One region of the Pseudarthrobacter sp. AG30 genome, then DNA from elsewhere that is predicted to be linked to it. Evidence: riboswitches for the same ligand, from Rfam matches in the RefSeq annotation. Region 1 holds a riboswitch; the other holds the start of a gene.
What was found. A riboswitch is a leader RNA that binds a small molecule or an ion and turns the genes downstream of it on or off. The one in region 1 is predicted to bind cyclic di-AMP.

Region 1 (6,985 bases):
CGGCTTCCTGGGAGCTGACGATGTCCTTGCTGAGCTGTACCGCATCAGTGTTCTTGCCATCCGTGGTTTCGGTCCTGGCCATCATGACGGCACCTTCATGGTGGGCGATCATCTGGGTAAGGAACAGCTTGGCGGCCTCGGCGCCCTGGGCGGCTTCGAGCTTGGCCGTGTCATCGGCGCCCATCATCCCCTCCATGCTGTGCGCTGAAGCCGTACCGGTGGGCATGGCTGTGGGCTGGCCCCAGCTTTGAAGCCACCCGGTCATCTTGTCGATTTCCGGGCCCTGGGCTGCCTTGACCTTGGCGGCCAGGTCAGTTACGGCGGCAGGGATACCCTGCTTCTTGAGCATCATGTCGCTCATGGCCACGGCCTGGGTGTGGTGCGGGATCATCATCTGCGCGAACATCGTGTCCGCATCATTGAAGGCAGCCGCAGCCGCCGCTGAGCTTGCGGGGGCGGCGGTGGATGACATCCCGGAGCTTCCGTGGTTCATCCCGGACATGCCGCCGCTCTCAGAGCCGCCAGATCCCGACCCGGTCGAGCAGCCGGCCAGGGCGATGGCCGCGGCGATGGCGGCAGCAGAAAGTGTCAAAGTTTTTTTCATCAAAATCAGGGTCCTCAAAGTATCAGCGGCGCAAGTGCGCCCGTGGGCTGGCATGCAGCGGACCGTGCGGGGTCCGGCTTGTTTCATGCGGGCCGATGGCTGGAGTATGCGCCGGTGAAAGGCACGGCGCAGAGGAGTGATTTACGTCCGGCTGATACAGAGATCACCGGGGGAGGCGCTGGCCGGTGAGTAGGCATACGTGCTGCCGAGCACGGCGGCTGCACCAAAATCGGGCAGCTCATAGGGCGCTGGCCCAGGCAAGGGGGCGGAGAGAGTCGTGGTTCCCGGGGCCAGGACACAGGCCCCTCCACCGGCTGACATCTTGGTGCACGGCCCTGCAGGGGCACAGGAAGAGGAGGAGGAGGAGGAACCCGTGGCCGCCGGATCACTGGAAGCCACGCCTGCTGACATCCCGATAGCCTGGGTATGGCTGGCCGGCGTGGTTTGCAGCTGCATCGTCCCCCTCAAGCCTGACATTGACATGGCGGGGCCTGAGGGCATGTCGTGGGCGCCGATCATCACATGCATGCCGAAAATGCCAAAAATGATGGCCAGTGCCGCAGTCAGGAACCCGGCCCGCAGGAAGAAGGCGGTGAGACGACGACGGTGTACTGCGGTCACGACACTTCCTCCTTTTCGGTACAGGTTCTTTCAATACAAGGGTAACCGGCAGGGTGTTCCTGCAGGTCTCCTACTGGTCAACGCGCCCGGGCGGCATTCCGTTTCACCGTCCCTCACGGCAGCGGAGTGCTCCGGATTATCTGTGACGCCTGGTTTCAGGCGCTAAGGCCGCCCTCGCCCGCGGGCCAGCGGGCTGTATACGCTGGCCGTGGGACCTCTCCTGGGAAGCGCAAGGCCCCGGAGGATGGGCGCCGGAGAAATGCGGATGTTACCTGCTGGCCAAGGTGTACCCCGCGGCCGTCACAGCCTCCCGCATCGCTGCCGCGTCAGCCATACCTCGCACCCGCAGGCGGGAGCGGCCGCCAGGGACGAGGTCAACGGAGGCAGATTCCACCCCATCAAGGGCAGAGACTGCCTTCTCGACCGTCTGCACGCAATGCCCGCAGGTCAAGCCGTCCACAGCGAATTCAACGGTACCGGTACCGTTGGCTGCGGTGGGGGCAAGGGCGGCTTCAGCCGAGCAGCAGCTGCACCCCGACGCCGCGGCAAGCGGCAGCTGGGTACGGATTTCAGTTTCACACATGTCAGTTTCCATTCCTTGACGAAGGACCAATGGGCGCTGGGATTGAACGGCTGTGAAAGCCAGACGCTGGGCGCCGGCCGGGACATACCACTTCACTGACAACAACAGAAACTATACCGGGAGGGGGTATTGGGCAGAAGTAGATATAGCTGTGATCTACGTCTCCTGTTATTCAAATGTGACAACTGATGCCGGAGTGAAGTACGGTCTAAGTCGTGCCGGTTTCTCCGAATGCGGCACTCTCGAGCAGACTTGCCTAACTCTGCCGCTGCCCGGGATCCGTTCGCAACTTTCGTCCGGCAGAGACGGGGAAACCAACAGCGACCTGCTTCGGGCAGGTCTTGGGGTGAAGTCGCGCCTGGTGCCATGCGTGTACCGGCCGGCCGGGTGTCTCCCATCCGAATCCGACAGCTAACCTCGCAGGCAGTGGGAGAGGCCTTTTCATGCCCATGCGCAAAAGTCATGGCCGCCATCGTGCGGTCCCTGTCCAGACCAGTGCCCTTGGGGTCCTGTCCAAATCTGTTGCCGGCAACGCCGGTGTCGCAGGCCGCCAGGCAGCTGTTATTGCGGCTGCTTCCGGCCTTGTCCTGACCAGCGGTATTGCCGCGCAGGCAGCCGAGGCCCCACCCCAGCGTGATGCGGAGCCGGCCTCGACGTTGGAAGTTGCGGGCCAGGTCCAGGCGCCGCTCACCGCGGACTCCACGGTCCAGATCTCTTACGAACGTCCCGCGGTAGAGACCACCCCTGCCCCGGTGGTGGAGGCACCCAAGCCGGTCGTGGCGGAGACCCCCAAAGCGTCGACGGCACCTGCCCCGGCCGCGAAACCGAAGGCGCAGATTACCGTCGCTCCGGCCGCTGCAGCCCCGGTCGCGGCACCGGCAGCCGGGGGCATCAACGCTATTATGGTTTCCTCCGCCTACGCCCAGATCGGCATGATCCAGGACTGCACGCGGCTGGTGGAAAACGCCCTTAACGCCGCAGGGATCCCGGTGGGAGACCTTGGCCCGATGCAGTTCATGAACTACGGCACGGTGGTGACCGATCCTCAGCCCGGTGACATGGTCATGCAGCCCGGCCACGTCGGGATCTACGTCGGCAACGGTCAGGTCCTCAGTTCGGGCCTGAACGGCAAGAACGAAACGGCCGTGCACCCGCTGACGTGGATGACTTCCAAGGGCGCCGTCACCTTCGTCCGCGCTGGCAAATAAACCACTGAAGGCCGGCGATTCACTGCCTTGGGGGCAGTGAATCGCCGGCCTTCAGCATCCCGTGGCATAGCGGGAATCACTGTAATGGTCAGGTGCCGGCCCGAGGTTGGCTGGCAGGCTGGTCCCGGAGGACGGCGTGTGACTCAGGGTATATCCGACCCGCTCAGGCGGTGTCTTGAAAATGACTTGTCCGCACCATTCTCCGGGCACGGCCTGCCCGCGCGGATGACCTGATCAGAAGACTGTCCACCAGTTGGGTGTGACCCGTTACAGATGCATCTCCAAGCGACCCAGGCAGGCTCCTGTCACCTAACCGGGTTAATGAGAAGAGGAGAGCACACTATGGCGATCATCGCAGAGGAATTCGAGTTCGTCGTCGGAGTCGACACCCACGCCCGCACCCACACATTCACAGCCGTTCACTGCGCAATCGGTGCCGTGGTCGACACCGCGGTGTTCCCAGCCACCTCCGCGGGAATGGACTGAGCTATCACCTGGATCCGGCGCCGCACCGGCGGGGAACGAGTACTCGCAGCGGTCGAAGGCACATCCTCCTATGGCGCCCAACTCACTCAAGCACTGCTGGCGGTCGGCATCGACGTGGGCGAAGTCAGGCCACCGGCACGCTCGTCACGGGCCCTGACCGGCAAGTCCGATCCCATCGACGCCGAAGCCGCTGCCCGCTCCGTCCTTGGACGTCCCCGCGAGCAAGTCATGGAACCACGCGCGGCCGGAACCCGGGCAGCGATCAGGATCCTGTTGGCCTCCCGGTCCCTGCTGGATCACCAACCGACAGCCAACCGCAACGCCCTCACAGCCCTACTCCGCGGCACCGACCTCGGAATCGACGCCCGGTCATCCCTGCGTGATGCTCAGATCAGCACCATCGCAGCCTGGCGCAGCTCCAACGTCGTGGACCCCATGCTTCGAATTGCACGTGCCGAAGCCACACGCCTGGCATCGGCCGTCAAAGACCTCACGATCCAGCTCGCCGCAAATCACAAGGCCTTGGCCCAGCTCACCGAAGAACTGGCTCCAGGACTCCAAACCACACCCGGAGTCGGTCCCGTAACAGGGGCGATCATCATTTGCGCCTACTCCCATCACGGCCGGATCCGTTCAGAGGCGGCCTTTGCCGCCCTAGGCGGCGTTGCGCCACGCCCTGCGTCCTCCGGTCACACCACCAGACACCGGCTCAACCGCTCCGGCGACCGCCAACTCAACCGCGCCTTCGACGTCATCGTCCGCACCCGAATGAGCTTCGACACCGCAACCAAGGACTACGTCGCCCGCAGCCGGGCAACAGGCAAATCAAACCGTGAGATCCGCCGGAACCTCAAACGCTACGTCTGCCGCTCCATCTTCCGCCAACTCCAAACCACCATGGCTTGACAGAACCCATAGAAGAGTCATTTTGTGCGGCTGCCGAAGCGGCGCAGCCGCAGCGAGTTGCTGACCACCAGGACCGAGCTGGCGGCCATCGCAGCGCCGGCGATCATCGGATTCAGCAGCCCCAGCGCGGCGACCGGGATGCCGACGGCGTTGTAGAAGAACGCCCAGAACAGGTTGGTCTTGATCGTGGCCAGCGTCCGGCGCGACAGCTCGATGGCCTCCGCGACCTGGCCCAGGTCGCTTCCCATGACCGTCAAATCAGCCGCAGCGATGGCGACGTCCGTGCCGCTGCCCATGGCGATGCCCAGATCCGCCTGGGCCAGGGCTGCGGCGTCATTGACACCGTCCCCGGCCATGGCCACTGTCGCCCCGGACTTCTGCAGTCGGCCCACGGCCTCAACCTTGCCTTCGGGCAGGACCCCCGCCAGGACATCCTGGGCCGGGATGCCCACCTGGGCGGCCACGGCTAACGCCGCCGAAGCGTTGTCACCGGTCAGGAGAACAGGACGGAGCCCCAGCTCCTTCAACCGGGCGATCGCGGCGGCAGAGCCGGGTTTGACCGTGTCGGTGAGGCTGACCAGACCGGCAGCTTCCCCATCGACACCCACCCAGATCACTGTCGCGCCAGAATCCTCCAGCGCCCGCAGCAACTGCCCCCCACCGGCGGGGCCATCAATACCGTTCTCCTGCAGCCAGCCGGCACGCCCCACGACGACGGCGCGGCCGTTCACCGTCCCGCGCACGCCCCCGCCGGGTGCGCTGTCAAAGCCCGCCACTGCTGGAAGCGGCCCATCCCTTCTTGCTGCCCGCACGATGGCGTGCGCAACGGGATGTTCACTGGCCGCCTCCACGGCCCCGGCCAGGACGAGCAGCTCATCCTCGCTGGTCCCGCCCAGGGCCTGGACAGCTGAGACGGACAGCTTGCCGCTAGTGACCGTTCCGGTCTTATCCAGCACGATGGTATCCACGGTCCTGGTGTCTTCCAGAACCTGCGGTCCTTTGATCAGGATGCCCAGTTGGGCGCCGCGGCCCGTTCCGGTCAGCAGCGCCGTGGGGGTGGCAAGACCCAGCGCGCACGGGCAGGCAATCACCAGTACGGCCACCGCGGCCGTGAAGGCCGCTTGCGGATCACCGGTGCTGAGAAGCCATCCTGCGAAGGTGGTGGCGGAGACACCAAGGACCACCGGAACAAAGACCGCGCTGATGCGGTCCGCCAGCCGGGCGATTGCCGCCTTCCCGCTTTGGGCCTGGCTGACGAGTTTGCCCATTTGGGCGAGGGTGGTCTCACTGCCCACACGGGTGGCTTTGACCAGCAGACGGCCGTTGGCGTTGATCGTCGCTCCGATCACCGTGTCGTCCACGCCGACTTCGACCGGCAGTGATTCGCCCGTGATGAGGGAGGTGTCCACCGCGCTCTGGCCCTCGACGACGAATCCGTCGGTCGGGATCTTTTCCCCGGGGCGGACGAGGAAGACATCGCCGGGGACGAGTAGATCGACAGGGACCTGGGACTCTGTCCCGTCCCGGACCACCGTGGCTTCCTTTGCTCCGAGGTTCAGCAGTGCGCGCAGGGCATTGCCTGCCCGCTGCTTGGCGTTGGCTTCCAGATACCGGCCCAGCAGCAGGAAGGTTGTCACCACGGCTGCGACTTCGAAGTACAGGGCATGGGCGCTCATGTCCATGCCGGGGTGCTGCGTCAGCGCAGGATCGGCTAAAAGCTGCCACGCCGAGAACAGGAAGGCGGCACTGACACCGATGGACACCAGGGTGTCCATGGTGGAGGCCAGGTGCCGGGCGTTGATCGCCGCCGCCCGGTGGAAGGGCCACGCGGCCCAGCTGACGACCGGGGCGCTGAGGGCAAAAGCAACCCAGCCCCAGTGCGGGAACTGTGCGGCGGGAACCATGGAGATCACCAGAACCGGCAAAGTAAAAATCGCGGCCACCAGAAGCCGGGGCCGCAGGGTCCCGGCAACGGCCTTCGCTGCGGCAGCCTGGTCATCCCCGCCCGCATCGGCAGGGTGAGCGGTCGCCGCCGCATCCTGCTGCGCCTTGTCCGCCGCTGCCCTGTCGGCTTTGAGCCCAGCCGCATAGCCGGTGGCGGCCACCGTGTCGAGAATCTGCTGGTCCGAAATGCCGTCCGGGACGATGACCCGGGCGGATTCCAGCGGCAGGTTTACACTGGCGTCGACGCCCTCAAGTTTTCCCAGTTTCCGCTCTACCCGGGCAACACAGGACGCACAGGTCATGCCCTGGATGTCGAGTTCGATGATGCGGGTGCCGGAGGCGAGGGTTTCCGTATCCACGCCTAACCGCCGGCCACGACGGTGTAACCGGCTTCAGCTATCGCCGCGTCGATCCGCTCCGCGTCCAGCTTGGCCGCGGACGTGATGGTGGCGACCGAGACGCCGTCCTTGTTCAGGGAAACGTCCACGGCAGCGACGCCCTCAAGTTCCTGCAGCTCTTCGGTCACCGATGCCACGCAGTGGCCGCAGTGCATCCCGGAAATATTGACCGTTGTCGTCACGCTCATGCGTTTCTCCCTAATCTTCTACCGCAGCAGGCGCCCAATGGCGTCCG
Region 2 (6,985 bases), on a different contig from region 1:
GGACGGCTTAGGTACCCTGTCCAGCTCTATGAGGCGTTTCTGTCATTGCTGATCGGCCTCGGAACGCTGGCCGTGACGCTGGCAGGGCCACCGAGCATTCCCGGGCTGGTCTTCGTCGGCTCCATCATGGTCTACACCCTGGGCCGGCAGTTGCTCTTCCCGTTGCGGGTGGAGTCCCGCACACGGCGGGGGCGAACACTGACCATTGTGGTGTGCACCCTGATTCTGGGCGCAGACATCATGCTGGCCGTCTTGTCCTGATCGTCACTACGGCAAAGTGAGGCCAAGCACCAACAGGCACTCAGTTCCCCCGGCCGGGGCTACGCCCGCCATGGCCTTCACGGCCATGTGCTGAGCGAGGAACCACCCAACCGGGTACCTGGGCGACACGGCCTGCCGCGGGAGCCGCGGGCTCATCCCCGTCCGGGGCCCTCACCGCCCGGTCCGCTTCCGTTGGTCGCCTCGGTTTCGTTGACCCCAGGCTGGCTGCGGGCATCATCCGTTTCTTCCGAAACGGGTTCGCTTCCTTGCTCGAACTGCGCTCGGTAACGTACACGCCGGATTCGTCTGGTCATGGAAACCATGAGCAGGACAACTCCGATGACCATGAACGCCGTCATCGCGAAACCCAGGAATCCGGGAGTTACCTGATCCGCGTCCAGCCCTGGCCTCAGACCCTCGTTGCCTGGAGCCGGGGCCGGCGTCGTAGCCAAGGCGTAAAGACCCGCGGCAACAATTGGGATTTGCACTGTATAGTCCTTTGTCCGGCTCGTTGTGTGGGCGCCCGCAGATGGCCCTCGTGCGTAATCCGCCCGAGCCCGCTGAGCGCGGTCCGTCAGGACCGCAGAGAAACAGGGTGCAGGACGCACCCGCTACTGTACCGCTTCATTGCGCGGCTGCCGCTTTTCACAGCAGTCAGCGCAGCCATCTACCTCTTAGATGAAGGCAGCCGGGTCGACGGTCTGGCCGTTGACCATGACCTCGAAGTGAAGGTGGCAGCCGGTGGAGGCACCGGTTGTGCCTACCCCTGCAATCTGCTGGCCCTGAGCCACGGACTGCCCGACCGAGACACCGATAGTGGACAGGTGGTTGTAGGTGGTCTTCAGTCCGTTGCCGTGATCGACGACGATCCGGTTGCCGCTGCCGTACGGACTCCAGCCGGCCTCGGTGACGGCGCCGGAACCGGCGGCGAAGACCGCCGTCGTGCACGCACCGGTCAAATCGATTCCGGTGTGCAGCTCCGCGGCGGCCCCGGTGATCGGGCTGGTTCTGAAGCCGAAGGGGGAGCTGACGTTAATCGACGCGAGCGGGGCACGCAACCCCTTGGAAGGGGATGCCGGGGCGTGGGCGACCTCGGGTGCTTTGACCGCCCCTGCGGGCTGCGCCGGCGCAGCGGGCGCAGGCGCTGGCTGGGAGGTCACCTCCGGGCGGTCAAATGTGAGGACAGTGTCGGCTGCTGCCGTGACCGCCGTTTCCGGGGCCGGGGCTGCCACGGCGGCTGGCCGGGGCTGGGCCGCAGCGCGGCTGCCGGGGTCTGCCTGCGCCGCGGACAGGGCAGTGAGGGCGATCATTCCCGTGACGGCTGCTGTTAGGCCGAACTGCTGGCTGCGGAGCCGGAACGTGGGTTCACGGAAGAACGGCGGGCGGCGTGCTGAGGCAGCGGCCGGAAGTGCGCGGCGACGGCCGTGTTTTGGCTGGGCAGACAAGATAGCGGTCCTCTCGGCGCCGGCGAAGTTAGCTGTCGGATTCGGACGAGTGGACTGTCCGGCTGCCCTGCAGGACGCGATTGGGACGCGTGGTCACAGGGTCGGCTTCACCCCAAGGTGCACCATGGCACACCGTATGTGGGTCCTCCGCCCCCGCCTGAGAAAGATCAGGATCACGGACCGCCGGCGGGGTTTGGCGAAGCGGTCACATCCATACCCGTTGGGGGTATGTGTTGGTACGACTCTAGCGAAGCGTCGGCGTAGGTTACAAATCCGTTATCAAAGGCGCTCCGGGCTTAAGGGGGCAGGGATGGTGACTGGCGGGGCACCGGAAGGATACGCTGGGCGAGACTTGCCCCCAGGAGAGACCAGATGGCCCTTCAACGTTCGACGCCTCCACTGCTGGTCCGCAGGCTTGCGGCGCTGCGGGCTGTCCTTTCCTGCCTCGTGATCGTCCTCCTAGTGGCCGGGCCAGTTGCCTTCTGTAATGGGCAGGCCCACGTGGTGGGGGTGTCCGACCCTAGCCCTTACTCCGCCGCACAGCGCCAGCGCCAGACTTTGATCCCCGGGGGACAGGAGAATCCTCGGGGACGTTCGGACAGAGTGACGCCGGTCGGAGCCCAATCCGCCTCCGACGTGCTCCGCGGGGTCCCGCGCAGCGGGTGCCACGAGGCCGGAGACACCCGGTCAGTCAGTCCACGGTCGTGGCCCGTTGCTGTGACCGACGCGGCGCAGCCAAGGCCCGGAGTGCTCCTCCCTGATTTCGCGGGTCCGCGCGCCCGGCCCCCGGCATCCCACATCGCTAACAGGCCCCAAGCACCGCTGAGCCGGCAGGCGCTAACCCTAACTCAACTGTCTGTCAGTCGGACATAAAAGGGCACGTTCTCCACGTCCGGCCGCGCGAACGCCAGGCCATAGGGCCTGCAAGTGGCACCCTTCGACCGGGCTGGCGTAAACACCGCGTGCGGCCGCCCTTTGGGTCCTGCCTTCAGCGATCAGAAGGAGGCCCGAGAGAGAACATCAGCCAAACAGCCGGCACATCAGAAACATCAGCCGGTCTCCGCACCAGGTTCCTCCCGTTCAGTATTGGAAAGAGAGAAAGAAATGACACACGGAAGCACCCACAAGATGCTCGATGCCTACCCGAAGGATCTTGGCGGCATCGATCAGCACATGCTCGCCGAATGCATTGCAGCGTGCTTTGACTGCTCACAGGCCTGTACCGCCTGCGCTGATGCCTGCCTCGGCGAAGACATGGTCGCCGAGTTGACCAAATGCATCCGCACCGATCTTGACTGTGCAGACATCTGCGCGGTCACGGCAAACGTCCTCTCCCGCCACACCGCCTTTGATGCCAACGTCACCCGCGCGGTGCTCCAGGCCTGTGCCACAGCGTGCAAAGCCTGCGCCGAGGAATGCGAACAACACGCAGGCATGCATGAACACTGCCGGCTCTGTGCCGAGGCATGCCGCCGTTGCGAAAAGGCATGCAACGACCTTCTCAGCTCGCTCGGCTGACCCTGCCCCAGGGCCCTACCCAACGGTGACCGGAGATCCAACGCCTTCCGGCACCCGCGGGAAGGCCTGCCCTGCAGCATCCCGGACTTAAGGCAACCCCAATGCGTCCCTGAGCACTGCCACCGGAGCATCCAGGGGATGAAAATGCCAGTCGAATCGTTAATCCGCGTATGGGCGCGACCAGCGCCACGGATCTCTTCGACCGTGGCGCCATCGTCCGTCGAAAGGAATAAATGAAACCCAGGCAGTCCTCAGCCCCGAGTCAAGGGTCCATCCCACCCGCCGGCAGCACCCTGGCCGGGATAGCTGCCCCGTCCGGGAGCACAGTCGACGACCCGCAACTGCGGCGAATGCTGATCACCCACATGCATTGCGGTGAGCCTATGCGTCTGGTCCCAGCCGACAAAATGCCTGCACTTCTCTTCCCGGAGGCATTGGTCAGTCACGCCCCTGAGCTATCTGGGGGCGTGCTGATGTACCGGTGCGCCTGTGGCACTTTTGATCGGAGCCCAGACTGACAGCCCCGGGGTGGACCGCGGCGGCCGGTCCCGGGCTGCCGACAGGCGCAGGTCCCAAGGAAACGTTTCCTGCTCAGGGCACCGGGCGGAGCCCGGCCAAGGTCACTTTGACCAGCCGGTGAACGGCCTCCGGCGATGTCAGACCGGCGGCCGCTTCGAGGGCATGAAGGCAGATATCAACGGGCACCGCTTCGATATGAAAAAGCCCTTCGACAAGCCCTTCAACGTCAGGACGGGGGAACGGAGTTTAGGTCAAATTCATTAACGACAGCGACATGTGGCACCCCATGCACCTCCTCCATGGGCATACCTTCCAGGTCGGCCTCGACTGGGCCCGTAAAGACACTGTCATTGTCCTGCCCAAGCAGACCGTCACCGTCATCTTTGACGCCGACAACCCCGGCCAATGGCTCGCGCACTGCCACAACGCCTACCACGCAGAACGGGGCATGATGGCCCTCTTCTCCTACATCAAATGACGGATCCCCATGCAATCCTCGGCATCAACAGATTTCTTCCAGCGCCTCAGGTCACGTCCCCGTTCTTCCGTCGGCAAGGCGGACGCCGATAATTCGGAGGATTCCGCCCAGCATCGCAAAGGAGCATCCGCATGAGCAACGCCAGAGAACGACGTGCAGAACATCAGGCGATCGTTGCCGCTGTCCGGGCCAAGCAAAAAGCCAAACAGCGCCGATGGAGCATCCTCCTTTACGGCAGCTTCGGCTTGGTGCTGGCTGCTATCGTCGTCGTCGCCGTTGCCGTCACCGGCTCCATTCGGGAACGGAAGGCCGCCGCTGAGGCAGCCAAAAAACCCATCGAAGGTCTGCAGACTTTCACTGGGCTATCCAGCGATCATGTCCAGGGTGCCGTCACATACCCCCAGCAGCCGGGCGTGGGAGGGAACCACTCAGCCACGTGGACGAACTGCGGCGTCTACCCCGAACCCATCAGTGAACAACGCGCCGTCCATTCCCTGGAACACGGCGCCGTATGGCTGACCTATAACCCTGCCCTGCCGGCCGCCGAGGTCACCGAGCTCACCGATCTGGCCCAAGGGAAGCCCTATGTCCTGCTCAGCCCCGACAAGGAACAGAAAGCGCCCGTCACGGCGACAGCCTGGGGCGCGCAACTGGCGGTGCAGGAAGCCAGCGACTCCCGCCTTACGGCCTTCATCGCCGCCTATGCCCAGTCACCCAAGGCACCGGAACCCGGTGCTCCCTGCACCGGAGGGGCCAACGGATGATGTGGCACCGGACAGCCCAGAGTCCGGCCGCTCCCGGGACCGTAGGCATGGTGGAGTGACGGCGGGCGGCGATATTTGGCGCACAGATCCCGCCACGTTGCGCGATGTCATCGTGGACCGGGACGCTGTGGAAGCCCGGCTCGGGGACTGCCCCATGCTGGAGCGTGTGTGGATTCTGTCACTGCTGGACCGGCACGAGGAGGCCCTGGAAGAGGGCCACCAGCTGCTGGAGAGCTCTGAAGACTGCTTTAAACCGCTGCTGGTCCTCGCCCATGCCCACCAACGCCGGTACCGGTGGGGAGACGTCGCCCGACTGCAGGAGGAAGCGCTGCGGTTGGCGGCCACGGGCACCAGAGAGGCTCTGGTCCGCCACCACATCGGCAGACGCCTTTTCGACGAGGCACGGTACGGGGATGCCGCCGCCGAGTTCGAATGGGCCAGTGACCTGTACCGGGCGGCGGGACGCGTCCGCCTCGCCGAAGTCTCCCGCCAGGCAGCGCTGCGCAGCCGCGATGTCTACGAGCATGGGCGCACCACATGGCACTGAAAGCGCAGATCCTAGCTGCCTCCCAGGAAGCCGTCCGATGCCCGGCCCCAGGGCAGCCGGGACAGGAGGGCCTGACCATGCGTGACCCGTTCCTGCTCCTGTTCGGTGTGGCCATCGTTGCGGCCGCCATCGCAGCGGGGATTGCCCTGACCAGAGGCGGCATCCGGACCGCGGCCGACCGACCGCGCGCCGGGGCGAACCGGCAGGACCAGACAGCAGCTAAAGGGGTGCGCCACCGCTGGGGACTTGCAAGCTGCGTGGCCGTGGCCGCGGCCGGTCTTTACATCGCCGTGGTCTACGGAATCGGCACCTCGCCCTCCGCGGTGTCCGGCATCACCGTGGAACTCGGCTTTGCCATGATGGTCCTCGCCGTCGTGTGGTTCATCTTCCGCCAGGAGGTCCTGAGCTACCAGCTTCGGATCGCAGCAGCACTGTACGACACCGCGGTGCCGGCAGAGCCGGAACAGGTCAGGGCCGCCGAAGCAGTCGGATCGTTCCTTCGCCTGGTGCTCTTCCTGCCTGGACTCTTCGTCGTGCTGGCCAAGTTGATCCTTCGCTAGAACGCCTGTCGCCTGGTGGTGCCAGCGAGAGAGGCTGACGGCGTGACCGCGGCGGGTCTAGGGTGGGGCGTGACGGCCGGCAATGGCCCGGCCGCAGTGACAGGAGCTGCATCATGACTCATCACATCAGTGCGATGCTCGGTGCCCACCCTAAGGGGGTCGGCACTCTTGATCAGGACAAGCTGGCCGAGTGCATCGGAGCCTGCTTTGAATGTGCGCAGGCCTGCACGGCCTGCGCTGACGCCTGCCTGGGCGAAAAGATGGTCGCCGACCTTGCAGCCTGTATCCGCATGGATCTGGACTGCTCCGACATTTGCGCCGCTACCGGCAACATCCTGACCCGCCAAACCTCCACCAATACAGCCATTACGAGTGCGTTGCTTGAAGCCTGCCGGGCCGCCTGCGCCGCCTGCGCCGAAGAGTGCGAGCAGCACGCCGGCATGCACGAACACTGCAGGATCTGCGCCGAGGTCTGCCGCCGCTGCGAAGACGCCTGCGCCGCACTCCTGACTGCGGTGGGGTGAGACACCGGGCCGCCGCCCGCTGCCGGCTGGCTGATCTATCTGCTAGCCGATCTCCTCCGGCCGGAGATGCGGTGTTCCCGCCGGTGGCCGCAGTCCACTCATCGTGACTCTAACAAGCCGGTGGGCGGCTTCGCGGGAGGTCAGCCCGGCTGCCGCCTCCAAGGCGTGCAGGCAGTACCCGGCGAGCTCGTCGGGAGCGACATCGTCACGGAAGACCCCCGCCTCTGCGCCCTCGCGCAGCAGGTCAGCGAGGAAGTCGTTGAGGTGCTGCTGAGCGCGGCTCACATGTTGGCCCTGGTGCAGCCGCGCCGCCTCTGCCCCGCCATGGCGCGAGTAGGAAATCATGGCGTAGGTCTGGAGAACGGCTTC

Region 2: another riboswitch for cyclic di-AMP. It lies ahead of DC347_RS19535 (M23 family metallopeptidase); the one in region 1 lies ahead of DC347_RS13210 (NlpC/P60 family protein).

What each region holds. Positions count from the first base shown of each region.
Region 1 is NZ_QEHL01000014.1:32,351-39,335, reverse strand. It holds gene DC347_RS13225 (DUF305 domain-containing protein) at 1-604, opposite strand, end outside; gene DC347_RS13220 (hypothetical protein) at 746-1,225, opposite strand; gene DC347_RS13215 (heavy-metal-associated domain-containing protein) at 1,494-1,808, opposite strand; cyclic di-AMP (ydaO/yuaA leader) riboswitch at 2,052-2,248, shown strand; gene DC347_RS13210 (NlpC/P60 family protein) at 2,252-3,016, shown strand; partial or broken gene DC347_RS13205 (IS110 family transposase) at 3,359-4,408, shown strand; gene DC347_RS13200 (cation-translocating P-type ATPase) at 4,426-6,711, opposite strand; gene DC347_RS13195 (heavy-metal-associated domain-containing protein) at 6,714-6,938, opposite strand; gene DC347_RS13190 (metal-sensitive transcriptional regulator) at 6,957-6,985, opposite strand, start outside.
Region 2 is NZ_QEHL01000030.1:41-7,025, forward strand. It holds partial or broken gene DC347_RS19525 (hypothetical protein) at 1-261, shown strand, start outside; gene DC347_RS19535 (M23 family metallopeptidase) at 936-1,706, opposite strand; cyclic di-AMP (ydaO/yuaA leader) riboswitch at 1,712-1,915, opposite strand; gene DC347_RS19540 (four-helix bundle copper-binding protein) at 2,811-3,224, shown strand; gene DC347_RS19545 (multicopper oxidase domain-containing protein) at 4,018-4,221, shown strand; gene DC347_RS19550 (DUF3105 domain-containing protein) at 4,353-4,985, shown strand; gene DC347_RS19555 (hypothetical protein) at 5,041-5,532, shown strand; gene DC347_RS19560 (hypothetical protein) at 5,610-6,092, shown strand; gene DC347_RS19565 (four-helix bundle copper-binding protein) at 6,206-6,616, shown strand; gene DC347_RS19570 (TetR/AcrR family transcriptional regulator) at 6,659-6,985, opposite strand, start outside.